DNA from 3 places in the Streptomyces sp. NPDC048636 genome. Region 2 is predicted to be linked to each of the others. Evidence: riboswitches for the same ligand, from Rfam matches in the RefSeq annotation. Region 2 holds a riboswitch; each other region holds the start of a gene.
What was found. Region 2 has a riboswitch for cyclic di-AMP ahead of AB0C66_RS31015 (transglycosylase family protein). Riboswitches for the same ligand answer to the same signal wherever they lie in the genome.
Positions count from the first base shown of each region.

Region 1: another riboswitch for cyclic di-AMP. It lies ahead of AB0C66_RS20190 (M23 family metallopeptidase); the one in region 2 lies ahead of AB0C66_RS31015 (transglycosylase family protein).
Region 3: another riboswitch for cyclic di-AMP. It lies ahead of AB0C66_RS11230 (NlpC/P60 family protein); the one in region 2 lies ahead of AB0C66_RS31015 (transglycosylase family protein).

Region 1 is NZ_JBEZHR010000007.1:25,471-35,030, forward strand. Features, by position in the region: gene dcm (DNA (cytosine-5-)-methyltransferase) at 1-484, opposite strand, end outside; gene AB0C66_RS20160 (HNH endonuclease) at 650-1,396, shown strand; gene AB0C66_RS20165 (ATP-binding protein) at 1,428-2,060, opposite strand; gene AB0C66_RS20170 (helix-turn-helix transcriptional regulator) at 2,286-3,131, shown strand; gene AB0C66_RS20175 (DUF397 domain-containing protein) at 3,131-3,340, shown strand; gene AB0C66_RS20180 (hypothetical protein) at 3,437-3,739, shown strand; gene AB0C66_RS20185 (aldo/keto reductase) at 3,794-4,738, opposite strand; gene AB0C66_RS20190 (M23 family metallopeptidase) at 4,948-6,162, opposite strand; cyclic di-AMP (ydaO/yuaA leader) riboswitch at 6,174-6,349, opposite strand; gene AB0C66_RS20195 (PP2C family protein-serine/threonine phosphatase) at 6,572-7,840, opposite strand; gene AB0C66_RS20200 (DUF6227 family protein) at 8,169-8,942, opposite strand; gene AB0C66_RS20205 (hypothetical protein) at 9,459-9,560, shown strand, end outside.
Region 2 is NZ_JBEZHR010000016.1:70,298-79,857, forward strand. Features, by position in the region: partial or broken gene AB0C66_RS31005 (phosphoribosyltransferase family protein) at 11-631, shown strand; gene AB0C66_RS31010 (DUF1876 domain-containing protein) at 691-960, shown strand; gene AB0C66_RS31015 (transglycosylase family protein) at 1,117-2,334, opposite strand; cyclic di-AMP (ydaO/yuaA leader) riboswitch at 2,340-2,517, opposite strand; gene AB0C66_RS31020 (DUF4232 domain-containing protein) at 3,014-3,637, shown strand; gene AB0C66_RS31025 (HEXXH motif domain-containing protein) at 4,116-5,858, shown strand; gene fxsT (FxSxx-COOH system tetratricopeptide repeat protein) at 5,872-9,560, opposite strand, start outside.
Region 3 is NZ_JBEZHR010000003.1:139,132-148,691, forward strand. Features, by position in the region: gene AB0C66_RS11210 (cobalamin B12-binding domain-containing protein) at 266-676, opposite strand; gene AB0C66_RS11215 (alpha/beta fold hydrolase) at 1,066-1,851, shown strand; gene AB0C66_RS11220 (M23 family metallopeptidase) at 2,171-3,841, shown strand; gene pcrA (DNA helicase PcrA) at 3,911-6,406, opposite strand; cyclic di-AMP (ydaO/yuaA leader) riboswitch at 6,579-6,744, shown strand; gene AB0C66_RS11230 (NlpC/P60 family protein) at 6,752-7,903, shown strand; gene AB0C66_RS11235 (L,D-transpeptidase) at 8,089-8,736, opposite strand; gene AB0C66_RS11240 (hypothetical protein) at 8,970-9,323, opposite strand.

The sequences.
Region 1 (9,560 bases), on a different contig from region 2:
AGATCTTCCAGTAGCACTTCACGTAGTCTGCCTCGCGCAGACGGCGCTCGATGTCATCGCGATAGCGGCTGAACTTCTCGGGAGGTTCCAGCAGACCCCGGACGTTCTCGATCATCACAGCCTTGGGGCGCAAGGTCTCCACCATGTGCAGCATTTGAGGGAACAAGTCACGCTCGTCGTCCTCCCCCAGCTGCTTGCCTGCCGCAGAAAACGGCGGGCAGGGCACGCCTCCCGCCAGGAGGTCCAGCTCACCCTTCTTCAGACCCAGCTCGTCTACCCCGAACTTCGTAAGGTCTCGCTTGAGAACCTTGCAGCCGTCCCACTCCGGGTTGCCCGTCACGTTCAACTCGAGGGTGGCGCAGGCGTAGCCATCGATCTCGATCAAGGCCAGGTGCTGGAACCCAGCCTTGTGCAGACCGACCGCCTGGCCTCCAGCACCGGCGCAGATCTCCACTGAGGTGAACTTTGACTCAGCGCGAGTCATGCACCCTCCTTCCAAAGATTGCAGCGACAGGCACTGCATGCAACCTGTCCAATACAGAGAGTGACAGACCCCACTGACACTGTGACTCGCCAAGTGTGCCGGACAACCTCGCCCCACTCCGTCCGCCCCAAAAACATCACAGCGAACACTCATACGATATTGCCTATGCGCCCTATGCGAAGCCCTGCATGGACCCGGGACGAACTGCTTCTGGCCTGCGTACTCGTCGTCGAGAACGACTGGCGCGAGCTGCGCGAAAGCGACCCACGGACACAGGAGCTGTCGAGGCTGCTCCGCTCGCTCCCCCTGCACGGCGACGCGGTCAAGAGGGTGCCCACCTTCCGATCTGTCGGCAGCGTCAGCCGCAAGACCAGCGACCTGGCTACGAACCACCCCGCATACCAGGGGAAGCCCACCAGGTGTGGGCGCCTGGACCGGGAGGTGATCGCCAACTTCGTCTCCCAGCCTTCGAGAATGGCCAACGCAGCCAGGGCAATCGCAACCGGCATCCGCTCTGGCGAACTCCAGCGGATACCCGAGCAGCCGGACGAGATTGCCGAGGACGGTGTCACCGGCGTCGAAGGCCGCCTCCTCGCGCGCTGGACAATCTCGCGTGAGCGGGATCCCAAGCTGCGGCAGCGCAAGATCGACAGCGTGCGAAGCCTTGGCCGACCGTTGACGTGCGAAGTCTGCGACTTCCACTTCGGCCGCTTCTACGGAGCGATCGGCGAAGGCTACATAGAAGTGCACCACCTGCTGCCCCTCCACCTATCCGGGCCGCGCGAAACCAAGCTGGACGACCTCGCCCTCCTGTGCTCCAACTGTCATCGCATGTGCCACAGGGGCCGACCCGGCGAATCGTGGCGCACCCCCACCGCCCTTCGCACCGAGATCCGGAAGGCAGCAGGGTAAGCATGCTCCGTCGGCCCCGCGGCTTTCATACCTAGGCCACCTGTGCCCCAGCCTCAAAGTGGATCTGGGCCCGGTCGAGGATGTCGTCGGGGTCGAGGTCGTGTGCTGTGAGCCAGTGGAGCAGGTCCAGGATCAGGCTGGTCGCCGACTCTTCCAGAACCGGGCGATGGGTGAGCCTTGCGGTCGGGCTGCCGACCGCAAGGCCATAGTTCTCCATCACGGTCGTCGCGCGCTGGATGCGGCGGCGGGTTTCGTCCGGGGTCAGCGGTAGCTCGCACCAGACCGCTTTGCCGGCCGCTGTGCGGATCGTGCCCCATGAGGGGGACAGGGCGGATAGGAGTTGCAGGCCGCGGCCGGACTCTTCGTCGCACGTCGGGTTGAGGCGCTGAGGCACCTTGTCGCTCTTGTCGTGCACCTCCACGCGGAGCTGATCCGAGCCGGCGTCGAGGACGAGGGTGGCCGCGGAACCCTGGCCGACGTGGTTGATCACGTTCGACGCCAGCTCCGCAGTGATCAGCTCCGCCTCGTCGGCCAGCGCCGACATGCCCCAGACGGCGAGCTCGGCTCTGACGGCCCGGCGGAGGCCCGCCAGTTGCGGAGCGTCGGCTATCAAGGGGAGGACGCATCGGCGTGGTGGGGACTCGATGACTGAGTAGCGGTACATGGCCACACTCCCTTGGGCGCTACGACAGTACTGCGCCCAGCCGTGTCCGTACGACTGCACTGCGTAGCCTCACTACTGCGAGTATGGCAGCGAGAAGTCTCGCCATGTAACTTCTCACGGAATCTCGAACGGGTGATTCGGTACTTCGCCAACTTCGCCCGGTCCTAGCCTTGTTGCAGCTGGCCTCGTCCTTCGCCGCCAGCCCCACAGGAAGAGGTAGCCGCCATGCCAGCGCGGGCCACTACTCGCCGACGCCAGCTCGGCGTCATGATGCGCAAGTTCCGGGCCCGCAAGGGGATGACGCTGGAGGAGGCCGGTCGGCTCGTCGGCGTCTCGAAGGCGACCGTCAGCCGGTACGAGACTCAGGAGGGGCCCGTGCGGTGGCCCATCGTGGACGCGCTCTGCTGCGAGTACGGGGCGAGTGAGGCCGAGCGCAGCGCCGTTGTGGCCCTCGCCAAGGACGCGAAGCAGCAAGGCTGGTGGAACTCCTTCGCGGATTCCCTTCCGGAGAGCATGAACCTGCTGTTCACTCTTGAGGACGAGGCCGTCCGCGAGGATCACTTCGCCTGTCTCTATGTGCCGGGGCTTCTGCAGACGCGCGGCTACACGGAAGCGATGCAGCACGCGTCCGAGATGCGGTTGTCCGCGGAGGAGATCGAGCGCCTTGTTGACCTCCGCATGAAGCGGCAAGAGATTCTGAATCGGCCGAAGCCGCCCCATCTGTGGGCCATCCTCGACGAGTCGGTGATCCGGCGCGGGATCGGTTCACGTGAGGTGATGAGGGAGCAACTGGAGCACTTGCTGCGCGCCAACGAGTCGCCAGACATCACACTCCAGGTGCTGCCCTTCGCCAAGGGCGCGCACTCCGCCGCCATGGGCAGCTTTGTGATCCTCGGCGGCGCCGAGCCCTCGCTGGACGTCGTGTACGTCGACATCCATGTCGGCTCGCTCTTCATGGAGAAGGATGAGGAACTGGAGCGCTACCGGCTCGCGTTCGACTACCTTCGCGCCCAGGCGCTGGACATGGCCTCGTCCTCCGCACTCATCGAACGCGTCCGTGAGGAGATCTGATGCGCGAGCCCTGTATATCCGAGAGAGATGGCGCCTGGTTCACATCCTCATACAGCGGCCCCGGGAACACTGAATGCGTCGAGGTCACCTTCCGGACGGGCACGACCGCCGTGCGGGACTCGAAGGACCGGGGTGGGCCCATGCTCGGGTTCTCGCTCCGCGCCTGGGGGAACTTCGTCGCGGCTGTACGTCGGGATCAGCTGAGCTGAGGAGCCACCTGGCCCCCTGTCCCTTGGACAGGGCCCGTTGAAGAGTGCCTCATACGTAGGGTCGGTGAAGGAGACCCTTTAAGTGGAGGTATCGGGATGGCTGGTGTTCCGGCGGGTGTGGTGGCCGCGGGTGGGTTGGTCGGGGGGTACGGGGTGGCCCGGTGGACCAAGAAGCGGCCCCTGGGCGGCGTGGCGCTGGCCGCCGCCGGGGCGGTGGCTGCCCGGGGGTGGCGGGAGAAGGCCGGGAACGGGACGGCAGCCGCGCTGAGCGGGATGTACATCGCCGCGTTCGCCGGGTCGCATCCCCTCGCCAGGAAGGTCGGGGCCTGGCCGTCGGTGTTCGCGGTCGCCGGTGGGGTCGCGCTTGCCTCCTGGGCCCTCGCCGATCGGCGTTCGTAGGGGTCGATGTGTCGACCGCGGCGGGCGGAGGGGGTTTCGCCCGCCGCGTTCGGCTCAGGCCGAGGCCCTCGTCAGCAGGTCCAGGTCCCGCTGGGTCAGGCTGAGGTCCGCCGCCGCCAGGAGGGGCGGGAGCTGGGCGAGGTTGCGGGCGCTGGCGATCGGGGCGGCCACCGTGGGCTGGGCGGTGAGCCAGGCCAGGGCGACTGTGGCGTGCTCGACGCCGTGGTGCGCGGCGATCTCGTCGAGGGCGGCGAGGACTTTCCGCCCGCGCGCTGTCTCCAGGTGCCTGGCCGCACTTGAGGAGCGGGGGCTCTCGACCGCGGTGCCGGGGCGGTACTTGCCGGTGAGGAAGCCGGCGGCGAGCGCGTAATAGGGGACAGTCGCCACACCGTGGCGAGTGGCCACGTCGGCCAGCCCGCCTTCGAAGGTGGCACGGGAGACGAGGTTGTAGTGGGGCTGGAGGGCGGCGTAGCGGGCCAGCCCCTCCCGGGTGGAGAAGGTCAGGAAGGCGTCGAGCCGTTCGGCGCTGATGTTGGAGGCCCCGATCTCGCGGACCTTGCCCTCCCGGACCAGTGCGTCCAGGGTGGTGGCGATCTCCTCCACCGACACCGACTCGTCGTCATAGTGGGTGTAGTAGAGGTCGATGTAGTCGGTGCGCAGCCGCCGCAGGGAGTCCTCGATGCCGGACCTGATGGCGGCCGGGGAGAGCCCGCGGCGCTCCGGGGAGCCGGCGCCGACCTTGGTGGCGAGGACGATGTCCGAGCGGTTGCCGCGGGAGGCGAACCAGTTGCCCAGGACGGTCTCGGACTCACCGCCCTGATTGCCGGGCGCCCAGGCCGAGTAGACGTCGGCCGTGTCGATGAAGTTGCCGCCCGCGGCGGCGTAGGCGTCGAGCACCGTGAAGGACTCGGTCTCGTCCGCGGTCCAGCCGAAGACGTTCCCGCCGAGGGAGAGGGGGGAGACGGAAAGGTCGCCGATCTTCTGCCTGTTGTCAGCCATGGGTTGCTTCAACGCCCCCGCGGATGACCTTGTTCCGGGGAACGGGCTCCCGCGCCCTCCGCGCCGTCCGCGGCTCCCGCACCGTACGCGGCTCCCGCACTGTCCGCGGCTCCCGCGCCTCCGCGCAGAAAACCGGCGGCCCTGGCGTCAAGGGGGGAGAGAGCGCCAGAGCCGCCGGAGTATCGGGGGTCAGGGAGATCGGGGAGGTATCAGGGGTTCTGGCCGTGCTCGCGCAGCCAGGGCATCGGGTCGATCGGGGAACCGCCGCCGGGACGTACCTCGAGGTGGAGGTGCGGGCCGGTGACATTGCCGGTGGCGCCGACGCGGCCGATCACATCGCCGGTGGTCACCTTGCCCGAGGTGGCCACCATGGACGACAGGTGGCAGTACCAGACCTCGGTGCCGTCATCGAGCTTGAGCACGATGCGGTAGCCGTATGAACCGGCCCAGCCCGCCTGGGTGATGGTGCCGCCGTGCACCGCCTTGACGGGGGTGCCGGTCGGGGCGGCGAAGTCCTGGCCGGTGTGGTCGGCGGACCACATGTCACCGGCCTGGCCGAACCCCGCGGTCAGCGTGTACGAGGCGACGGGGAGGGTGTACGCGGTGGCCAGCTTGGCGCGGCGCTCGGCCTCGGCCTTGCGCTCGGCGGCCTCCTTGGCCTTCCGCTCGGCCGCCTTCTTCGCGGCCGCGGCTTCGGCCTTACGGTCGGCCGCCTCGTCGGCGGCCTTGTTCTCGGCCTTCTGGGCGGCGGCCTTGGCCGCGGCGGTCCGCTCGTCCTCGTCGGCCGCGTTCTGCTGGCTCTCGGCCTGCTGGAGGATCCGGGCGCGCAGCGCCTCACCGGCGTCGGTGGTGCCGCTCGCCTCGTCCTGCGTGGTCAGCCCGGCCCGGGAGAGGGGGGCGGCGTTGGCCGTCGTCGCGGAGCCGCCGTCGGAGACCATCGAGCCGATGCCGGGGAGCTCATCGGCGTCCGGGAGGCGGTCCTTGACCTCGTCGGCGACATGGGAGAGGTCGGGCATCGATATGGGCGCCGCCGGACGGTCCTTGGCGCTCGCCATCCCGCCCGCGCCGACCGCCGCGATGACACCGACGCCGAGGACGGCGCCACTGCGCGCCATGGTCCCGCCGCGCTGCTTGGCCACGCGGTGCCGGCCGCGTACGGAGATGGACTCCTCGGTGGGATTCCATTCCTCCCAGGTCTCGCTGTCGGGCCCGGGGCCCGCCGGACCGTCGGCGGCGTCCGCCGCGTACGCCCCGTGGTCCCCCTCAGCGGCGATGTCAGCGTCGGGCTCGGTGCCGATTCCGCCACCGGCCCGTATGCCTCCACTGGTGGCGTCGAAACCGGGGCCGAAGGCGGTGGCCGTGCCGGGACCGCCGCCCGATGCGCGGTATGGAGCCTCGTCCAGGAGAGACCTGTTGGACGCCACTGGGGCGCACTCCTTTCCTTCCCTCTCGCCTACCGGGTTAGCTGACGGGTTCGGAGCAGGAAGGTCTCCTACGGGTCAGGTTCGACCCGATTCACCCCAAGGTGGTGGTTCCCCGGTTCCCTTGGTGCTGCTGTGGTGCGGTGTTGCTACTGCCGCTGTGCGTGACGGGATTCGGCGACGGCGCACGGTGCCGCCCTTGCGACGGTTGTGACGACCGCGCTGCGTTATCGAACGTTAATAGAGAGCGCTGTGTGATTCCAAGCTGTTCTGAGGAATCAGCGCAGCATTGGCATGAACTTAGCGGCCAAGTACGGACATACAGGGGCGAGTTACCACCACGGGAAAGGGTTGGCAAAACCCTGGAACCGCTGATCGTGCATCAATCGTTATGCGTAGAGGGCATGGTCGGCTACGGACCGTGGCCGGATCCCTTCACGAGTCCCTCACCGTCGCCGTTGCCGTTCCCTTCGGCGTCGCCGTTGCCGTTCCCCCGGCCCGGCCCCGCGGACCGGCGGCGGAGCGCGAGCAGCGCCATATCGTCGGACGTCCCGCCACCCGTATGCAGCTCGACATCGGTCACCAGCGCGTCCAGCAGCTCCCCCGGACCGCCGAAGCAGTGACCGCGCAACCGGTCCTCCGGGTCGTAGAACGCGCCCTCCCGGTCGCGCGCCTCGGTGACCCCGTCGGTGAAGAGCAGCAGGGTGGCGCCCTCGGCGAAGGCCAGCTCCGTCACCCGGTCCGGCCAGCCGCCCAGTTCCCCCATCCCCAACGGCAGCGCCGACGCCTCGGGGTCCACCCGGCGCACCGTGCAGCCGTCCCGGTCCGCCCGGCCGCCCTCGCCGCCCCCCTCCAGCAGCAGCGGCGGCGGATGGCCGCGGTTGATCACCCGCAGGGTCGTATCACCGCGCGGGATCTCGGCCAGTACGGCCGTGGTGAACCCCTCGAACCCCTCGAGGTCGACCCGCCGCGCACCCTCCCGCTGCAACGCCCGCTCCAGCCGCCCCGCCAGCCCCTCCAGCGTCGTCTCCTGCTCCGCCGCCTCCCGGAACGAGCCGATGAGGATCGCCACCGTCTCCACGGCCTGGAGCCCCTTGCCGCGCACATCGCCGACGACCAGGCGTACGCCGTGCGGGGTGTCCTGCACCGCGTACAGGTCACCGCCGATCGCGGCGTACTTCTCCGCCGCCACATAGCGCGCCGCGACATCCAGCCCGGCCAGCCGGGCGGGCGGTACGGGCAGAACGGCCCGCTGGGCCGCCTCGGCCACACCGCGCGCCGAGGCCAGCCGCCGGTCGCTGCGGCGTACCAGCCGGTTGATGAGGAGCGCGAGCAGGGTGACGGTCGCGACGGTGATGATCTCGGACAGGGCCTGACTGGGGTCCTTCACACCGTGGAACTCGGCCAGCGTGACCGCCGCGGCGAGGGCGAAGACCGCCGTGGTGGCGGTCGCCCACAGGTTGAGCAGCGGAGCGGCGACGAGCGGGGCGGCGGCGAGGAAGGGGCCCGCCGTGTAGTTGGCGGGGGAGCTGAGGTCGAAGATGATGCCGCCGACGATCAGGAGTCCGGGGATCCAGCGCGCCAGCCGCCGGCCCGACCCGCCAATGAGCGACTCGTCGGCCGGGCCGCCGCCCGCCGTGGCCCCGGCGGGCGCGCTCGGGGCGCTGGTGTCGACAAGCATATGGAGACGGGTCCGGGGGCGGCTGCGCGTACGGGTCCGGGCACGGCGCGGCCAGCTCGCACCCCGCTCCGTACGGGCGCTCGTACGAGCCCCGTTCCCTCGCACCCGCACCGGTCTCTCCCGCTTTCCCTGGTCCGCAGCCGGAGCGCGCCGGTCCTCGCGGCCGCCGCCCGTCACCCCAGGCTTCCGGCTGACGGGCCACCAGGCGAATCGGTGGCGCCCATGTGGGTGGGGCGGGGTGGCACGGCGGACTACGGGCGCCTGGACGGGCCTCTACGGCGTCCGTGGACGCGGAAGGCGCCGGGGGGCGCCGGGGGCGCGGCGGACGTCAGAGGTCGACGCCGAGCGCCCGCGCGTGGCGGTCCGCCGCCAGCTCGGCGGAGACCTCGTCGAGATAGACCTCGCACACCAGCCGGCCGTCGTGGGTCAGATTGTGCTCCAGCTCCCACAGCACGATCTCGTCCCCACCGGCCAGCAGGAAGGCGTGCTCGTAGAAGCGGCACCAGGTGGTGTCGGGCCCACCGGAGCGGCGGCGCGGCTTGGGGGCCAGCGCGATGTCATGCGCGAACGCGGCCTCCAGCAGACGCTCGGTCTCCTCGCCCGGCCGGTCGGGGTTCTCGGCGCGGCGCAGCACCCGGCGGGCGTGATCGGCCGAATTGTCGGCCACATAGGTGCGGGGCGACTCCACCGGCTCGGTGGCCTGGTGCAGCAACTGCTCCGGCAGCCAGAGCGGTAAGCCGTCCAGCTCCTCCCACCGGGCACCGCCGACCCGCTCGTACACCCGCCGCTCGGCTAACGCGAGGGCGTCCTCGTCGCCATAGAGCTCGTGGTGGCGGCCGTCCTCCGGGCCGGTGCTGTGCTCCAGCTCCCACAGCAGCAGGCTGCTGCCGTCGGGGAGCAGGAAGACATGGCGGTACGTGCTGTAGCCCAGCGCACCGGACGGGTCGTTGCACTGGCGGCAGGACCGCAGCTCGGACTGGTGCATCAGGGCGCCGCGCGCCCGGGTCAGCACCGCTTCACCGATCTCGAACCCGTTCTCCGCGCGGGCGAGCAGCCCGTCCATCAGCTCGGCGGGGGTCCCGCCCCCTCGTGAGTGCCCCATGTCCGTCCTCCCGCCTCCCGGCCTTGATGCGCCGCGCCCCCCGGGCGACTGCTTCGCGCACTTAGCGTAGCGGCGTGAACACGGGCCGCGCTGCGGTTCGGCGAAGCTGCCGATGTGACTGTGCCTCACATAGTTCTGCGCCGACGAACCCGGATGTATCACTCACCCGGTCCGGCCGCCGCGCCGTGGGCCCCGTTGGCCGATCCGTCGGTACGCGGTCCGGTACGCGGTCCGGACGGCGGCGGTGATCCGGACGGACCCCCTCCGGACCGCCTCTTCCAGCCCCCTCAGTTTTGTCGGAAGCGCTCCCGGAAGCGCCAGGCCCCTTACTGCCTCCTTACTGCTCCAAATGCCACTTCTTCCGGTATCGATTGCGGGAATCGCGGAGAACACGCGTCAGAGAAGTCGCGTTCTGCCGGACGGGTGAAGCTGAGTGGTGAACCGAAGCCTTAACTGATGAGCTTCGTTGAGTCAGACGTCCGTGAATTCGCGGCGCAACCCAGACGGAGGAATTAAGTGAACATCGGCAAGAAGGCAATTCTCCTGACCGCTGCTGCTGGTGCCCTGGTCATCGGCGGTGCTGGCAGCGCCCTCGCCCACAACGGCGGCGACGGCTTC
Region 2 (9,560 bases):
GGGGTGAGCGATGATCTTCACCGACCGCGTGGACGCCGGACGGCGCCTCGCCGAGGCGCTGCGGCCGCTGCGCGAGGAGAAGCCCGTGGTCCTGGGGCTGCCCCGGGGCGGGGTGCCGGTGGCCTTCGAGGTCGCCCGCACCCTGCGGGCCCCGCTGGACGTGATCATCGTCCGTAAGCTCGGCGTCCCCTACCACCGGGAGCTGGGCTTCGGCGCCATCGGCGAGGGCGGGGTGCGGGTGGTGCACCAGGCGATCGTGCGGATGAGCCGGGCCGACGAGGAGGACCTCCGGGAGGTCGAGCGGACCGAGCAGGCGGAGCTGGTCCGGCAGGCGCGGCGGTTCCGCCGGGGACGGCCGCGCGTCCCGGTCGAGGGCCGAACGGTGATCATCGCGGACGACGGGATCGCGACCGGCGCCACCGCCCGTGCCGCGTGCCGGGTCGCGCGCGCCCAGGGGGCGGCCCGGGTCGTCCTGGCCGTGCCGGTCGCGCCGCCGGACGCGGTGGTGGCGCTGCGCGAGGACGCGGACGAGGTGGTGTGTCTGTCCTCGCCGCCAGAGTTCTCGGCGGTCGGGGAGTGGTACCAGGACTTCTCCCAGACCGGGGACGCCGAGGTGGTGGAGTTGCTGTCCGGGTCGACCGGAGAGCCGGGGGAGGCGCATCCTGGAAGGTGAGGCAGGAGGTGATCGCGATGGAGACGATCGTGGGATGCGACATACAGATGGAATTCCGTGAGGTCGGCCCCCTGACCGAAGCGGTGGTCAGGCTGAGAATGCACGACGGCACGGAGATGCTGGCCCAGGGCCGCGCCAGCCGCAACCCCGACGACCCGGCACAGCCGAGGGTCGGCGAGGAGATCGCGGCGGCGAGGGCACTGAGCAACCTCGCCCACCGGCTGATCGGCAAGGCGGGCGGAGACATCGAGGAACTCACCCACACCAAGGCACATCTGACGATGTAGGCCGGGTCGCGACGGGAAACGCCGCGACGAGGACCGCGGGGAGCGGAGGCGTCCGCCGCGGCATGAGGGTGCCGTGCGGACGCGCGGGGCTGCCCGGACGGGGTGCCGTCCGGGCAGCCACTTCGGTTTCTCGGGCCATCAGGGGCGGGGCCCCGCTCAGATGGAGACGCCCTTGGCACGCAGATAGCTCAGCGGATTGACGTCCGAGCCGTAGTCGGGACCGGTGCGCACCTCGAAGTGCACATGCGGTCCCGTGCTGTTGCCGGTCGAACCGGAGCTGCCTATCTGCTGGCCGCCCTTGACCGCCTGGCCGACCTGGACGGACAGCGCCGACATATGCGCGTACTGGCTGTACATCCCGTCGGAGTGGCGCAGCACGACCTGGTAGCCGTACGACCCGCCCCAGCCCGCCGCGACCACCTCGGCCGGGCCCACCGCACGCACCGTGGTGCCCACGGGTACGGGGAAGTCGGCGCCGGTGTGGTGGCCGCTCGACCAGCTGCTGCCGGCCACCCCGTAGGCGGTGCCCAGCTGGGTGCTGGCGACCGGCGTGGTGAAGGAGGAACGGGCGGCGGAGTCGGAACCGGTCGCCTTCTTGGCGTCGGTGCGCTGCTTCTGCGGGGACTGCTGCTTCTGCTGCGGCTGGGGTTTGGCCTGCGCGGCCCGGTGCTCTCCGCCCTGGGTGTCGAGGGTGAGCCGCTGGCCGGGAAGGATCAGATTCGGATCGTCGCCGACGGTCCGGCGGTTGGCGTCGTAGAGCGCCTCCCATCCGCCGTCGACATGCTCGGCACCGGCGATCCGGGACAGGGTGTCACCCCCGGCCACGGTGTACGAGTCCGACTGCGGAACGGCCTTGGTGCTGGCCTTGGGAGCGGACTTCCGGGGAGTGGACTTCGGGGCCGCCTCGGGGGTGGCCTTCGGTGTGGGCTCGGGCGTCGCCTTCGGGGTCTGCGCACCTGAGCCGCCGGAGCCGGTCGAGACGTCCGGGGCGGGTCCGCCACGGGTCAGCCCGGCCTTCACCGAGCAGACGGGCCAGGCGGTGGGGCCCTGGCTCGCGAGCACCTTCTCGGCGACCTTTATCTGCTCCCCCTTGGTGGCCAGGTCGGCGCGGGCGGCGTAGGAACCGCCGCCGTACCCCTGCCAGGTGCTCTGGGAGAACTGGAGACCGCCGTAGTAGCCGTTGCCGGTGTTGATGCTCCAGTCGTTGCCGGACTCGCACTCCGCCACCTTGTCCCAGGTGTCGACGGAGGCGGCGCTTGCCTGGCCGACGCCGATGAGCGGCAGTGCCACTCCGGCGCCGCCCGCGGTGATCGCGAGGTGGGCGCGGGAGACGCGACGAGGCTTAGGCCGGCGGTGACGTCCGCGTGCAGCCATTGAGCTCTTCCTCTCCTACGCCTGCGAGGTGAGCTGTCGGGTTCGGGCTGGAGTTGCCCGGCCGCACACGTACGGGGCCATGGTCCCGTGGTGCGTCTTCACCCCAAGCCGTATCGCGCGGTCCACGCGGTACGGCGCCTACCTGGTTCCCCCGCTCCTGCCGTGACAGGTCGTCGTGTCACCCCTCGGCCGACGGCAGGACTCGGCGCTCCGGCGGAGGAGGCCCGCCGCATGGAATGCGACGAGAGCCGCACAGTAAGCGCATCGTTTTGATTACGACAAGGTCTCGGGATCTTGATCAAGGCGCCGGGCTCCGGGCCGCTCGTCCGGTGTCACTCTGCGCGCCGGGTCTCCTCCGGAGAGCGAGAGTGCTTGCTGCTCATTGCCCGTCAGAAACGTTACGGCGCAAAGGAATCCACTGCCGCTCGATGATCTCGGCCTGGAAATCGATCAGTTGGCGTCATTCTCTGTGACCTGCATCACTAATTTTGGATTCGACCGATAATGGCGTGCTGTGCTGTATGTGTCATTGCTAGCGGAATGCGGCCAATGCACCGGGTGACATAAGGGCGGCAAAGCGGGGAAGGGTGAGCCAAGGGGGATGGACGGGAAGCATCGGGGCACCCGCCCTCGCGGCCGGTGCCCCGCTCACCTGGCTGACCTGGGGAGGTCGCTCACCATGGGGCAACGGCACGGCACGACAGCACGGCGTACGGCACCGGCCCGCTCCCGGCCGCTGGTCTTATCCGCGCTTCTCGTCGGCGCGCTGGCCACGGCCACCGGCTGCGGCACCGACCCGGGGGAGGGGGCCTGGACGCGCTCCGGCGGCCCGGACGCCGCCCGCGCCGCGGACGCGGCCCTCGCCCCGTCCGCGGCCCTCGCCCCGTCCGTACGTGGCATCTGCTCCACCGAGCGGCTGAAGCTGACGGTGGGCCGCAAGGACGTGGCCGCGGGCAATGTGTATCTGCCGCTGGTCCTCACCAACACCTCGACCGCGGCCTGCACTCTCACCGGTTTCCCGGGGGTGTCCCTGCTCGACGCCGACGGCACCCGGATAGGCGCCCCCGCCACCCGGCGCGGCCCCTCGCACTCCACCGTCCCGCTGCCTCCGGGCGGCAGCGCGTCCGCCGTTCTGCACACCCTCAACGAGGGCGTGACCGACACCCCGTGCCGGAAGTCCGCCACGAGCATCCTGGCCTATCCGCCGGACTCCTTCCGCGCCATGAAGACCGCAGCGCACTCCTTCCGTGTCTGCGGAGGGGTCTTCGATGTCGAAGCGGTCCGTTCCGGAGCGGGCACCTGACATCTGACAGCGGCATGCCGGACCGATGTCACCTCGCGTAGAGGTGTCCGAAAATCTTGACAAGCCAGGCGCCGACTGGCTGTGTTCACCCTTTCGCAATCAAAATGGGTAGGTCACCATGAGGGGTGCCTCACGTGAGCCGGTGTGTAGCGTCCGGAGGGGGACGGTGTCATGGAGCGAGCCGCGACCGGGGTCGAGACGGAGTTGCTGGACCTTTCGGGAGCGACCCTCGAAGACCTTGACCGGGGCGACGGGCTCTCTTCGGTGACCCAGCGGCTGCTCGACACGGTCCAATTTCCGCCGACCTTCGTGACCGCCGCCACTTCCGGACAGAATTGTGTAAGCGAAGGAATCCCGGAATAGTGCCGCATCCCTCGCTTCCCGGAACAAGGTGGCCATGACGGCTGAGCGTTCCTTTCACCGCCTTTCGGAGCGGTGCTTCACCGCGTTGGGACGGGGTTCGGGTGATGCGTCGTCGGTGGCCGAGCTGCGATCCGGGCAGCGCAGCCGGACCATGCTCCTGCTGCGCGCCCTGGTCGGCATCGCCTCCGACCACCCCGCGTTACCGGGCCCGCTCCCCGAGGTCCGGGAGCCGTGGCGGCTCCTCATCCGGGCGGAGCGAGCGGCCCCGGCCGCCGTGGAGCGCATACTGCTGCACCCCCAGGCGGGTGCCTGGCTCAACCGCTGTCTGCGCAGGCTGCGTGGCCGGGAAGCGGTGACCACGCCGCTGTGGACCGAAACCGGTTATCTGTACGCCATGGCGGCCTCGGCCGCACTTCTCGCGGGGATCGACTTCCGTATCGCGGTGGCGGTGCGCGAGGGCGGGGTGATGCTGCCCGCCCTCGGATTCGTCCGCCTTCCGGACCGGACGGCGGAAACCGCCGAGGTCTTCCGTACCCCGCACGGGGAGACCGCGCTCACCGCCGGACCGCATACGGTCCCGCTGCCATTCGACCGCGCCGGGAATGCGCCGGGCTGGTATGGCCTCCGGCGATTGCACGGCGAACACCACGGGCATATGAGCGCCCCCTTTCTCGACGATGTCGACCCCTATCGCAATTTCCTCCGCATCACCCCGCCGCGAAGACTCGGCGACGACGAGTGGCACCACTGGCGGACGTGTTTCGACGGCGCCTGGCGGCTGGTCGCCCAACAGGCTCAGGTGGACCCGGGCGGGATCGCCGCATGCCTGGGATCGCTGGTCCCGGTGGAGTACACCGCCCACCCCGACCTGTTTAGCGCCTCGTCCCCGGAAGCGCATGGATGCGTTCTGCTCGGCCGGCCGTCGGATCCGCTCGCCCTGGCCGCGTCGCTGGTGCACGAAGCCCAGCACATCAAGCTCAGCGCCCTGATGGATCTGGTGCCCTTGATCGAAGGGGGTCTTGAGGAGGTCCACTACGCGCCCTGGCGGCTGGACCCCAGACCGCTGCGCGGGCTCTTCCACGGTGTGTACGCCTTCCTGGGCGTCACCGGGTTCTGGCAGGACCGGTGGCATCGCGCCGACGCCGGACCGGCCCGGGACACCGCCGCGTTCGAGTTCGCCCTGCGCCGTGCGCAGACCGCCCGGGGGCTGCGTACGCTCCTCGCGCACGCCCGGCTCACCCCCCTCGGCGAAAGGTTCCTTCGGCTCGCCGACGCACGGCTCGCCGGATGGCTGGCCGAACCCGTACCGCCGCTGCCGCGGCGATGGGCGGACGAGGTACTGCTCGACGCCGAACTCGTCTACCGGCTGCGCCACCTCCGGCCCGATCGCGCACGGACCGCCGAATGGGCCCGGGCCCGGCGGCTCGGCACCCTCCCGCCGCGGGCCCTGCCCATGACCTCGGTCCGGGCGGCCCCCACCGAGACCCCGCCGCGCCCCGCGCTCGTCCGCCACCGGCTCGGCGATCCGGTCGCGTTCGCCCGGCTCCACGAGGACGGGGGCGCCACGCTTCCCGACGGCAGCACCCCCGACGGGGCCGATCTGGACTGGGTCGCGGACCGCCCCGAGGCCGCGCTCGACGGCTACCGGGCCCGGCTGGAGAAGTCTCCGGACGATCTCTTCGCATGGGCGGGGCTCGCGCTCAGCGTCCCGGACGGCACCGCGCGGAAGGCGCTGTTGAGCCGCCCCGAGCTGGTGCTCGCCGTCCACCGGGAGTTACGTGACACGGGGACGGCGCAGCCCGGCCCCGGCACCGATCCGCTCGCCCTCGCGGAGTGGATCGGTACCCATACCGGATGACTCGCCGCGCGGCTCAGAAGGCCATGGCCTCCACATCGCAGTCCGCGCGGATGCCCCGGGCCGCCGCCACCGTGGCCGGATGGCTGGCGGTGAGCACCCGCCGCATCCGGGTGAGCGCGTCCTGATGGAGCTCCTCGGCCGATCTGCCCTCGCCCAGCGCCCGCAGATCGCCGGACAGATTGAGCGCGCAGGCCAGGGTGGTGGGGTGGTCCTCGCCCAGCTGTGACCGGCACGCCGCCAGGGTGTCGGTGTCCAGCCGCCGGGCCTCCTCGTAGTCCCCCAGTGTGAAGTGATCGCTGGCCAGGTTGATCGCACAGGCCAGGGAGACCGGGTGGCCCGCCGCCAGCCGCTCGACCAGCAGCGGCAGCGTCTCCTTGTTCATCCGGAGCGCCTCCTCCGTCTCACCCAGCAGCCGCAGGGTGATGGCCAGGTCGAGCGCCGCGCTCAGGGCAACCGGATGACGCGGCCCCAGGGCTGCCCGCATGTCCTCCAGACACTTCCGGCCGAGTTCACGGGCGCCGTCGAGATCGGCCGTCTGCCGAAGGTCCATCGACAGGTTGAGCGAGGTGGTGGTGATGTTGAGATTGGGCTCGGTGTACCGGAGTTGATAGCGCTCCAGGACCTCCTGGCTGATCTCCAGGGCGCCCTCGTGGTCGCCCGCCTTGCGGCGCGCCACGGCGAGGTTGCGCAGGGCGTACACCCCGATCGGGGCGTTCTGCGGCAGCACCCTGCGGATCCGCGCGCAGGTCTGCTCCAGCATGCCGCGGGAGGCCATGTAGTCACCGCATTCGCGGACATCGATGGTGACGTTGGTCTCCAGCAGGATGGTCAGCAGACTGTCCTCGCCGAGGATGACCTGGGCGATGCCGTGGGCGCTCTCGTCCACCTCCCGGGCGCGTGCGTAGTCACCGGCCGTCCGCAGCCCCAGGGCGTAGTCGTTCGCCGCGGCGATGGTGTACGGGTCCTCCTCGCCGAACAGCCTCCGGGTCCTGCTCCAGCGGTCCCGCTCCAGCTCCAGCGAGCGCCCGAACTCGCCCTGGAAACGCGCGTCGCTGGCCACCGCGCCCAGGGTGACGAGGGTGTTCTCGTGGTCATCGCCCTCGGTGGCGCGCTGGAGCTCCAGCGTACGGCTGTTCATCTGCCGGGCCCGCTCGAAGTGGCCCAGCACGGTGAGGACATGGCCCAGGGTCCGGGACACCGCCAGCGACTCGGGGCTGTCCTCGCCGAGGGACTCGACCCACTTCTCCCGCACCTGGCTGCCCAGTTCGAGCGCGCCCTCGTGGTCTCCCCAGACATAGAGGAAGCGGACGAGGTTGCGCACCATCTGCCGCACCCACTTGTCGTCGCACTCCATCGCCCGGGAGGCCCGGACATGCGACAGCAGATCGGCGTACCGGCCCCAGTTGGGCGGCGCCACGTCATTGGGGTCCCCATAGGCGAGCAGCACATGGGCGCTGTGCTTCATATCCGCCTGCTGCTGCGGGGACATCTGGCCGATCAGCACCGCCTGCACCAGCCGGTGCATTTCGATGGTGTTACTGCGGTGATTGATTTTGATCAGGGCGTAGCGGTTGATCTCCCGGATGGCATGACCCAGTTTGATGGGGTCCTGGAGCACCTCCGACAGTTCGGGGGAGAGCGAGACCCCCCGGACCCCGGAGAACAGCCGCCGGGAGATCGGCTCGGGGGCGAAGAAGGAGCACATCTGGAGCAGTTGGAGCGCCCCGGGATGGGTCTCGGCCAGCCTGCGCAGCGACATGTTCCAGGCGGCGGCGACCGGTTCGGGGTAGTCGACCGGTACGCCCGCCGCGAGCAGTTCGCTGCGGCGGGTGGAGACATCGGACCGCTCGTCCTCGAACACCTGGAGATACTCATCGACCGGCATGCCCGTCTCGGTCAGCCAGGCCGCCGCCTGCTCGATGGCCAGCGGCAGGTCCCCGAGCGCGTCCGCCACCCGGTCCGCCTGATCGCGCGGCAGTTCGGGCCCCCGGCGCAGCAGCAGCTCGATGCTCTCCTCGCGCTCGAAGACATCCACCTCCACCGTGCGGGCGGCCCGTGACCACTGGGCGTTCCGCGAGGTGACGAGGATGCGGCCGGGGCCGCCCGCCGGGAAGAACGGGCGGACCGTCTCCAGCTCCTCCGCGTTGTCGAAGACCAGCAGCCAGTTGCGGCAGGGCCGCCCGGTGCGCAGCGCGTCCAGCACGGTCGGTACGGCCGTGTTGGCCTCCATACCCGCCTGGAGGCCGAGCCGCTCGGCGAGCTGCACCAGCGCCTGGCGGATCTGCTCGGTGCGCTCGGCCGGGATCCACCACACCGCGTCATAGTCGGCGGCGTGCTGATGGACGTACTCCAGGGCGATCTGGGATTTGCCGACCCCGCCGAGTCCATGCAGGGCCTCCGGCAGCACGGCCGCCGTGCCCTCGCTGCGCAGCCGCTCATGGAGCATGTCGAGCAGCGTCTGCCGTCCGGTGAAGTTGTTGTTCCGGGGCGGCACATTGCCCCAGATGGACGGGGGATCCCCGGCACGGCGCTCCTCCACGTCGGGCAGGGACCGGGCAGCGGTCACGGACACGAAACTTCCTCTCAGGTGCTCTCCCGCCGGGCCCGGCGCGCGGTGCGCCGGCGGGTCGGATGGATCGTCGGCGTCGGAACGCGCGGTGGATCGGGGAGTGAGGGCGTCAGTCACGGCAACCGCCTCAGCCGCTTCGGGGACCACATTTTTTCCCCTGGGGGAATCTTCATCAACGGGTTCCGGGGGCCGTTCGCCCGTAGGGGCTACCGTCTGATGGGCGAGGACAAGAGCGCGAAAGGAGCGCGCACCTTCGAGATACGGCCCCGACAGCGCCTGGTAGACCTGCTCCTGGAGCCTCAGGTACGGCAGCAGCCGCTCGCTGGTGGGCAGGTCCCGCACCGGCTCCGAAGGGTGGTTGAGCAGATCGCGCAGCAGATGCAGCGGCTTCCAGCGCTTTCCCAGCCGGTCCAGCACACTGCGCAGGATATACAGCGACTCGTCCCGCATCCCCGCCGACAGCAGCAGCTCCCGCACCCCGCTGTGGAATTCGTAGCCGATCCCCGTCTCGTCCAGCGGATCGCCCGCCGCCACCTTGCGCAGCAGCCCGCCCAGCAGGATCTCCGCCAGATCGCCGGGGCTGCCCTCCGGCTGGTGGATGCCCTGTACGAACTCCATCACCGGGATGTTCAACGGGGCCGCCGCCAGCCGGGACGCCAGCCGGAAGGCGCTGGGCGAGGCCGACCCACGGAACCGGAAGACCCGGTCCAGCGCGCTCGGTTCCGGCTCGCGCTCGAAGCGCTCGGCCGGTGCCCCGGGCAGCAGGGCCAGCGTCTCCTGTCCCTTCGCCGAGGGCCGGGCCACCAGCTGGGCCCAGCCGGCCATCCACCGCGCGTCCAGCTCCAGGACCGGTACGGGTGGCGCGCCTCCCGGCCAGCGGCCGCCGTCGGCCGGGCGCCAGGCGGCGTTGGGGGCGCCCGGCCAGGGAACCCGCACCCGCACCCGCTCCGGTGCCACCCCGGTGTGCGCCCAGCGCCCCTGGCGCAGTACGTGCAGGACGGCCACCGAGGCGCGGCGCGACCAGCGGGCCAGGGCGCGCTGCGCGCTCTCATCGGCCCAGGCCGCGCCGATGCCGTCGGTGAGCACCAGCACCGCCCGCTTGTCGCGCGGCGCCATCCCGGACACGGGCGAAC
Region 3 (9,560 bases), on a different contig from region 2:
AGCCCTCGGCCGGACGCCCGGGCCGCAGGCCCCGTCGGCCTGTCGCCGCCGCGTCGCGCGGGGCCGCGAAGCCGCCCCGGCCGTGCGGCCACGCGACGCTCGGCAACGCGGCGAGGGCGCGAGACAGGGCTGCCAGACCTGGTGCGGCACCGGACAATGTGGTTCCGCCACGCCACGCGACGCCCTGGTCGACCGGGCCGCAGGCCCGGCGCGGCGCCGGGCCGCCACGCGCGGGGCGCGAGGCCGCACCCGCCGCGCGGGGGGCTCAGGCGGCTACGGGGCGGACGTTCTTCTGGACCCACTCCACGATGGACGTCGTCGTCGCACCCGGGGTGAAGATCTCCGCGACGCCCTGCTCCTTCAGCGGGGCGATGTCGTCCTCGGGGATGATGCCGCCGCCGAAGACCTTGATGTCCTCCGCCTCGCGCTCCCGCAGCAGCTCCAGCACCTTGGCGAAGAGCGTCATATGGGCGCCGGAGAGGATCGAGAGCCCGATCGCGTCGGCGTCCTCCTGGATCGCGGTGTCGACGATCTGCTCGGGGGTCTGGTGGAGCCCGGTGTAGATGACCTCCATACCCGCGTCGCGCAGCGCCCGCGCGATCACCTTGGCCCCGCGGTCATGGCCGTCCAGTCCCGGCTTGGCCACCACCACACGGATCGGACCGGTCACACCCATCACAGCCTCCAAGACCTAGCGCGCATCCGCGATCTGGCGCGCTTCCCCGTGAACGCAGAACGCACCCATGTGAACGAACGTTATCTCCAGCATCCCCTACCCGGCAGTTTCGCGGCGCGCAGCGAGGGGGAAATCACACGTGGGACACGTTCACTGAAGGCCGCACCCGGATCCGCGATCGCATCAGCCGCAGACGCTTCGGACGCCGGGTCGGCCACACCAGGGGAGCCGCAGCGGGGACCGCCGCACCGTGCAGCGCCGCCCATCGCCCATCGGCAGCAATTGGCATGGGCATGGCGCAGCCGGTGCGGCGGCGCGGTCACCGGCATGACCTCACCCATGGTCACGGCCACGGCTGCCCGGTCGGGCACACCGGGAGGTCGGCCGCCATGGGCCTCATTCGCTTTCGCGCCATCGCCCTCGACCTGGCGATACTCGCCGGACATCTGATGCTCTACCCCACCGGCGTCCTGCCGGAGCGGCCATCCGCGCCGCCGCCACCCGACGCCGCCGCCCGTCTCCCCACCGAGGGCCGGGCCCGCCGCCCGGTGGTGCTGCTCCACGGCTTCATCGACAACCGCTCCGTCTTCGTCCTGCTGCGCCGCGCCCTGCGCCGTCACGGCCGACAGCATGTCGAAGCGCTCAACTACTCACCGCTCACCTGCGACCTGCGCACCGCCGCCGCGCTCCTCGCCCGCCATGTGGAAGAGGTCTGCGCCCGCACCGGCCACCGCCAGGTGGATGTGGTCGGCCACAGTCTGGGCGGGCTGATCGCCCGCTACTACGTCCAGCGGCTCGGCGGCGATCTCCGCGTCCACTCCCTGGTGACGCTCGGCACCCCCCACGCGGGAACGCGGGTGGCGCCCTTGTTGTCCGCACATCCGCTCGTGCGTCAGATGTGCCCGGACTCCGATGTGATCGCGGAATTGCGGCAGCCTGCCCCCGAATGCCGTACCCGCATGATCTCTTTTTGGAGCGATGCGGATCAGTTGATGTTCCCGGCGGAGACGGCCCGGATAGACCATCCGGATGTGATCTCCCGGAACATTCGCGTCAGCGGAGTCGGACATCTGGCCCTACCTGTGCGTTCGGCGGTCGCCGCCGGGATCCTGGAGGCCCTGGACACCGCCGACGAGGCCCCGGTGGAGGCACCGGACACCTTCTCGGTGGCCTGAGCGAGGGCCTGGGCGAGGGCCTGGGCGAAGGCCCGACCCAGATCCGACCGAGGTCCGGCCGAGACCCCAGAACGGTCGGGCGAAGATCCAAAGAGGGCCCGAAGAGGACACCGGGACGGTCATACAAGGGCCTCGCGGGGACGGAAATTGCCGAACACCGATCGAACACCCGGCCAAGGAACCGCGTACAGTCCGCCGAAAGGCGACCAAATGCCCTTTCCCGAGATGCTCAAAACTTGCCGAAGATTGTCGCTGCCGCGTACCGCCGGGTACAGTCGCCGCTAATTCTCGTGCAGCCGAGGCGAAAGAGAAGTTGGTGGTGAACGACCGTCACCCGTCGGTGGGCTCCGGCTCACCCGACCCCGCTCCTGACGCCTCATATCCCCACTACGGGGCATACGGGCAGCAGCAGGACACAGCGCACGGCCACGCCGGGTACGACGGCTACTCCACCGGCAGCTACGACCAGCTCGGCGCCGCGTACGGCGACGGGGACCCGCTCTTCGGCGCGCTCCCCGGCAGCGACGGCGGCTACGACAGTTATGACGGCTACGCCTCCGGCCACAGCGGCCAGTACGACGGCTCCCAGTGGGGCGCCACGGGCCAGCACACCGGTACGTACAACATGGGCCACTCCGCCCCGTACGAGACCGGCGCCCATGAGACCGGCGCGTACGACACCACCGCGATGTGGGCCGCCTCCGGCTATCAGCTGCCGACCGACATCCCGGCCCAGCCGACCGCCGAGACCGGCGGCCAGTGGGACCTCGGTGCCTGGGGCGGCGCCGACACCATGGGACAGACGGATCTCGCGGGACAGACGGACCTCACCGGACAGTTCGACTCGACTGCCACCGGCCCTATGCAGATCCCCGCGCAGTGGGACAACTCCGGCGCGGCGTATGACTCCACCGCGTATGACACCACCACGTTCGACGCCGCCGCTCTCGACCACAACGGCTACGACACCGGCGCGTACGAGACCTACGACTCCTTCGACGGCTCGGATCTGAACTCGGGCGTCGACACCGGACAGACCCAGTTCTGGGACACCACCGCCTTCGCCACCGTCGGCGAGACGCCGCACGACATCCACCCCGATGCCCCCGAGGCCCCCGAGGCGGAACCGGAACCCGGGGCGGCGGCCGAACATGAGCCCGCGCCCGATGCCGACGCGTCGCTCCTGTCCCCGCCGTCGCCGCCCGCTCCGTCCGCCCGCCGTGGGAACGGCAGCGGCAACGGAAGGGCCCGCCGCCGGACCGTCTCCTCCCGCCCCAAGCGCTCCGCGCTCCTCACCGTCGCCGTCCCGTCCGTCTGCGCCCTCGGCGTCAGCGCGGTGGCCGCCGCCTCCGTCGGGATGAGCAACGACAAGAGTGACGGTGCGACCACCCAGGCCGCCCCCGACGCCGCGCCGCCCGTCAAGGCCGCCGCCGTCAACAGCAAGCTGGACACCCAGCTCGCCGAAGTCCGCGAGGGCGCCGACGACTTCCGCGACCGCGCCAGCCGCACCCAGGAGCGCATCGACCTCAAGGAGCGCCAGGCCGCCGAGAAGAAGCGCAAGGCCCAGGAGGCCGCGCGCAAGGAGGCGCTGCGCCCCAAGTTCGCGCTCCCCGTCACCCAACACGGTCTGAGCGCCACCTTCGGTCAGGCGGGTATCAACTGGATGTCCGTGCACACCGGTATCGACTTCCCGGTCAGCTACGGCACCCCCGTCATGGCCGCGACCGACGGCACCGTGCGCACCCAGTGGAACGACGCCTACGGAAACATGGTCATAGTGACCGGTCCGGACGGTACGGAGACCTGGTACTGCCACCTCAGCAGCGCCAAGGTCCGCTCCGGGTCCGTCAAGGCGGGCGACACCATCGCCTTCTCCGGGAACTCGGGCAACTCCACCGGCCCGCATCTGCACTTCGAGGTGCACCCCGGGGGCGGGGAGGCCATCGACCCGCTGCCCTGGCTGCGCGGCCACGGCCTCGACCCGTCGTAACCGGAACCGGAGCCGGTCGCAGATCCGGAACCGGGTCCGGACTCGTACTCGAGCCCGGACCCGGCCCCTTCACAACTTCTCGACCGGCGCGTACCGCAGCAGCAGCCGCTTCGGCTTCTCGTCACCGAAGTCGATCGTGGCCTCCGCGTTGTCCCCGCTGCCCTTCACCGCCACAACGGTGCCGAGCCCGAAGGTGTCATGGGTGACCCGGTCGCCCACGGCCAGCGAAACCGCGGGCCGTTCCTTCGCCCGCCGGGTGGCGAAACCGCTCGCCCCCGCCCGCGACCGCGACGATCCGCCACCGGAGAGCCCGGAGAACCCGCCGCCGCCCGCGATGGCGCCCATGGACGCCGACGGGGTGGCCGGACCGGTCCGGCGCCACCGCACATACTGGTCCGGGATCTCCTCCAGGAAGCGGGACGGCGGGTTGTACGCGGGCTGTCCCCATGCGCTCCGCATCGTGGAGCGCGTCAGATACAGCCGCTCACGCGCCCGTGTGATCCCCACATAGGCGAGCCGCCGCTCCTCCTCCAGCTCCTTGGTCTGGCCGAGCGCCCGCATATGCGGGAAGACGCCGTCCTCCAGACCGCTGAGGAAGACGACCGGGAACTCGAGCCCCTTGGCCGTGTGCAGCGTCATCAGCGTGATGACCCCGCTGCCGTCCTCATCCTCGTCCGGGATCTGGTCGGAGTCGGCGACCAGCGCGACCTGCTCCAGGAAGTCCGCGAGTGTGCCGGGATTCTCCTCGCCCCGGTCCTGCTCGAACTCCAGGGCCACGGCGGCCAGCTCCTGGAGGTTCTCGATCCGGGTCTCGTCCTGCGGGTCCGTGGACGCCTGGAGCTCGGCGAGATAGCCGGTGCGCTCGAGCACCGCCTCCAGCACCGTGGCCGGGCCCGCGCCCGACTCCACGATCGTCCGCAACTCCTCCATCAGCGTGTTGAACCGCTTCACCGCGTTCGCCGAGCGGGCCGCCATGCCGTACGCCTCGTCGACCCGGCGCAGCGCCTGCGGGAAGGTGATCTTCTCGCGGAGCGCCAGCGCGTCGATCATCGCTTCGGCGCGATCGCCGATACCGCGCTTGGGCACGTTCAGGATGCGGCGCAGCGGGACGGTGTCCTCGGGGTTGGCCAGCACCCGCAGATAGGCGAGGACGTCCCGGACCTCCTTGCGCTCGTAGAAGCGCACTCCGCCGACGACCTTGTAGGGCAGCCCGACCCGGATGAAGACTTCCTCGAAGACACGGGACTGGGCGTTGGTGCGGTAGAAGACGGCGACATCACCGGCCTTGGCGTCGCCCGCGTCCGTCAGCCGGTCGATCTCGTCGGCGACGAACTGGGCCTCGTCGTGCTCGGTGTCGGCGACATAGCCGGTGATGGTCGCCCCGGCCCCGGCCTCGGTCCACAGGTTCTTCGGGCGGCGGTTCTCATTGCGCTCGATCACCGCGTTGGCCGCGCTGAGGATGGTCTGTGTGGAGCGGTAGTTCTGCTCGAGCAGGATGGTCCGCGCCTGCGGGTAGTCCTCCTCGAACTGGAGGATGTTACGGATGGTGGCGCCGCGGAAGGCGTAGATGGACTGGTCGGCGTCGCCCACCACACACAGCTCACCGGCCGCGGTCTCCTCGGTGTCCGTGCCCACCAGCTCGCGCACCAGGGTGTACTGCGCGTGGTTGGTGTCCTGGTACTCGTCGACCAGCACATGGCGGAACCGGCGGCGGTAGTGCTCGGCGACATCGGGGAACGCCTGGAGCAGATTGACCGTGGTCATGATGATGTCGTCGAAGTCCAGCGCGTTGGCCTCGCGCAGCCTCGACTGGTACATCGCGTACGCCTCGGCGAGGGTCTTCTCCAAGCCGTCCGACGCCTGCCCGGCGAAGGTCTCCTCGTCGATCAGCTCGTTCTTCAGGTTGGAGACCTTGGCGCTGAACGACTTGGGCGGGAACCGCTTGGGGTCCAGGTCGAGATCACGGCAGACCAGCGCCATCAGCCGCTTGGAGTCGGCCGCGTCATAGATCGAGAACGATGAGGTGAAGCCCAGCTTCTTGGACTCGCGGCGCAGGATCCGGACACAGGCGCTGTGGAAGGTGGAGACCCACATGGCATGGGCCCGCGGGCCCACCAGCTCCTCCACCCGCTCCTTCATCTCGCCCGCCGCCTTGTTGGTGAAGGTGATGGCGAGGATCTGGCCGGGGTGCACTCCGCGCGCGCCGAGCAGATACGCGATGCGGTGGGTGAGCACCCGGGTCTTGCCGGAACCGGCGCCCGCGACGATCAGCAGGGGGGTGCCGGTGTGCTCGACCGCGGCCCTCTGCTGCTCGTTCAGCCCCTCGAGCAGGGCGGCCGGATCCACGGGGGGCCGCGCCGCGCCGTCCCGGTAATACGCCTCCCGGGGCACGCTCGGCACCGGCTCGTCGTGCGCACCGCTGAAGAGGTGGTGCGGTACGTCCTCGCCACCGCCGGAGCCATGGTGCTCGGGGACCTCATGGCCCTCGTGGTCCTCGGGCGGCGGGTGCTCCTCGCCCGAGGGCCCGAGGTCCGCCAGGAAGCTGTCGTCAAAGAGGCTGCTCATCGCTGACCGAGTCTAGGCCGCGCCACTGACAGCCCACGTACGAACATCACGAAACGGTTTCGGGCAAATCACCCACCAGCCTTCACAGGAGCCCCACGAGTTGGCTACCGTCCTGCGTCAGGCAGTCCGGACACCCGTCGGCGAACAGCGTCGGCACGGGCGGCCGCCGCCGAGTCCGGTCCCGCCCCACGGCAGCCGGAGCCGGGGACCCACACGTTCCACCGGGGTGAATCGGCCCGGGAGACGGCACCTCGTGTGCCGCCCGGACGGGCCGTAGGGCAGCCTTCCGTCCGCCCGAACCCGACAGCTAACCCGGTAGGCGGTCCACGGAAGGAGTCGCCTCCCTTGGCGTCGCACCGCAAACCGCGGGCCCGGATACCGGCCGCCGGTCAGAGCCGGCGGACCGCCGTCGGGCTCACCACGGCCGCCCTGGCCTCGGCCACCCTGCTCTCCCAGACGGCGAACGCCGCGCCGGGCGATCCCAAGCCCGCCACCCAGTCGATCGAAGAGGTCAAGAAGAAGGTCGACAGCCTGTACCACCAGGCGGAGAGCGCCACCCAGGGCTACAACGCCGCCAAGGAGCGGACCGAGACCCAGCGCGCCAAGGTCGACAAGCTGCTGGACACGGTCGCCAAGCGCACCGAGAAGCTCAATGAGGCCCGGCGGACCCTCGGCTCCCTGGCCGCCGCCCAGTACCGCAGCGGCGGTATGGCCAGCAGCACCGCCGCCATGCTCTTCTCCTCCGATCCGCAGGACGTCTTCGACCAGTCACACCTGATGGACCGGCTCTCCGGCCACCAGAAGAAGGCCGTCGAGGAGTTCCGGACGCAGCGGACGGAGGCGGCCAGGGAGCGCGGCTCCGCCACCAAGAGCCTCGCCTCGCTGACCTCCTCGCAGCAGACCCTCAAGGCGAAGAAGAAGTCCGTCCAGAGCAAGCTCTCCGAGGCCCGGCGGCTGCTGTCGAATCTGACCGCCAAGGAGAAGGCACGTCTCGCGGCGCTCGAGAAGAAGAAGCAGGAGGAGGCCCGGCGCAAGGCCGCCGAGCTGGCCGAGAAGCAGCGCAAGGCGGAGGCCGAGCGTCAGCGGCAGCAGGACGGGAACGACGGCTCCGGCTCGTCCACCCCGTCCAGCCCCGCGCCCTCCAACAGCACCAAGGCGGCGAAGGCCATCGCCTTCGCGCAGGCCCAGGTCGGCAAGCCGTACGTCTGGGGTGCCACCGGCCCCAACTCCTTCGACTGCTCGGGACTCACCCAGGCCGCCTGGAAGTCCGCCGGGGTCTCCCTGCCGCGCACCACCTGGGACCAGGTGAAGGTCGGGACGCGGGTATCGACCTCCGATCTCGAACCGGGCGATCTGGTCTTCTTCTACGACGACATCAGCCATGTCGGGCTCTACATCGGCGACGGGATGATGATCCACGCGCCGAAGCCGGGTGACGCGGTGAAGAAGGCGCCGATCACCGAGATGCCGGTCTATGGCAGCGTCCGCCCCGCCTGACCCGGCGAAGCCGGATCAGGCGGGGCGCCGCCGACGCGAGGCCGGGGGCCGCCAACGGCCCCCGGCCGACCCCGTGTCGCCGTGCCGGACCGCGACCGGTGACAGCGGTACCCGAGGCCGTCGCAGAAGACCGCGCCCCCGCCCCGGCCGGAGCCGGGGCGGGGGCGCGGTGGGGGGGTGACGGTTTACGTGCCGGGCTTGCGGCCGTAGACGTAGACGTCGTCGCCGTTCTTCAGCAGGCTCCAGTACTTCTTCGCGTCGGACTTGTTCATGTTGACGCAGCCGTGGGAGCCGGGCGGGGACCACACACTGCCCGCGATCGAGTGGAACGCCTGACCGCCGTCGAAGAACTGGCTGTACGGCATGGCCACGTTGTAGATCGTCGACCAGTGGTCGATGTTCCGCCAGTAGATCTTCTTCAGACCGGTCCTGGTCTCGTAGCCGTTACGCCCGGTGCGCACCGGCACCGGTCCGTAGACCAGCCGGGAGCCGTCCTGCACCCAGCTCAGCTGGCGGGTGAGGTCGACACAGGCGATCCGGCCCTTGTTGGTGGGGCACTTGCCCGCCGCGTTGGGGTTGTGGCCCGCCGCCTTCTGCGCGTTCTTCAGGCTCATCACACCCCAGGTGACGGGCCCGGCGTAGCCGATGGTCGGGCTGATGCCGTGGTTGATCTGGAACTTCTGGATCGCCAGACAGTCGGTGCGCGACTGCCGCCCGTCCACCGGGCGGCCGAGGTACTTCTCGACCTTCTTCTGGTACGGCCCGGTGTCCGTCGTACACGACGAAGCGGCCTGGGCCGGAGTGGCGAGGGCGACCGCGAGCGGCATCACCATGCCCGCGAGGCCCAGCGTGACTCCCGCACGCCGGATCCGCCTGGACCCCAACCCCCTGAAAAACCCAGGGCCCTTGTTCTCCTTGAGACCTCTGTTGGCCTCCACAACCCCCATTGCCCGCTCCCTCCGGCCGTCTTGTGCTCTTAAGACAGCTCGCGAGTGCAAACGGTTGCCCGCGAATTGATGTGCGTATCAAGCCGTTATCGAACAGGGGGCACGGTGCAGGGAAAGGATCAGGTCCACAGCACGGCGATGAAGATGTTCACCGTGGTGAGTGCACCCACCGCGCCGAACGCGGCCGACTCCACCTTCTCCTCGTCCCGTTTCACATAGACCAGACACAGGATCACGATCAACAGCGCCAGCTTGATCCCGATCTTGATGTTGTTCACGGCACCGCCGTCGGCCTGGTTCAGCCCGACCAGCGCCACACCGGTCACCAGCATGGTCAGGGCCCCGTGCAGCATTCCGGGGGTCATCCGCGCGGCGCCCGCACTCATCTGCTTCATCTGGGAGAGAAAACCGCCCAGCAGCGCGGCGATACCGACGATGTGCAGACCGACAAAGGCGTTGATGAGTACGTCCATACGCACGGACATTAGCGCCGCGCATAGCACCGCCTTTCACTCGGGTGGGCCCTGATCACGGCTTCGGTCAAGGCCACCACGCAGTGCCACTCACCCCGCGCGCACCGTGATCAGTCAGCGGCACAGGAACGATGAAATCCGTCCATTCCCGCGCATCACCCGGCACCGCCCCCGTTCCCCGGCCTAGCTTCCCCTCCAGATGGCGGTCCGCCCCCCGTCAGCGAGGGTCCCCGCCTC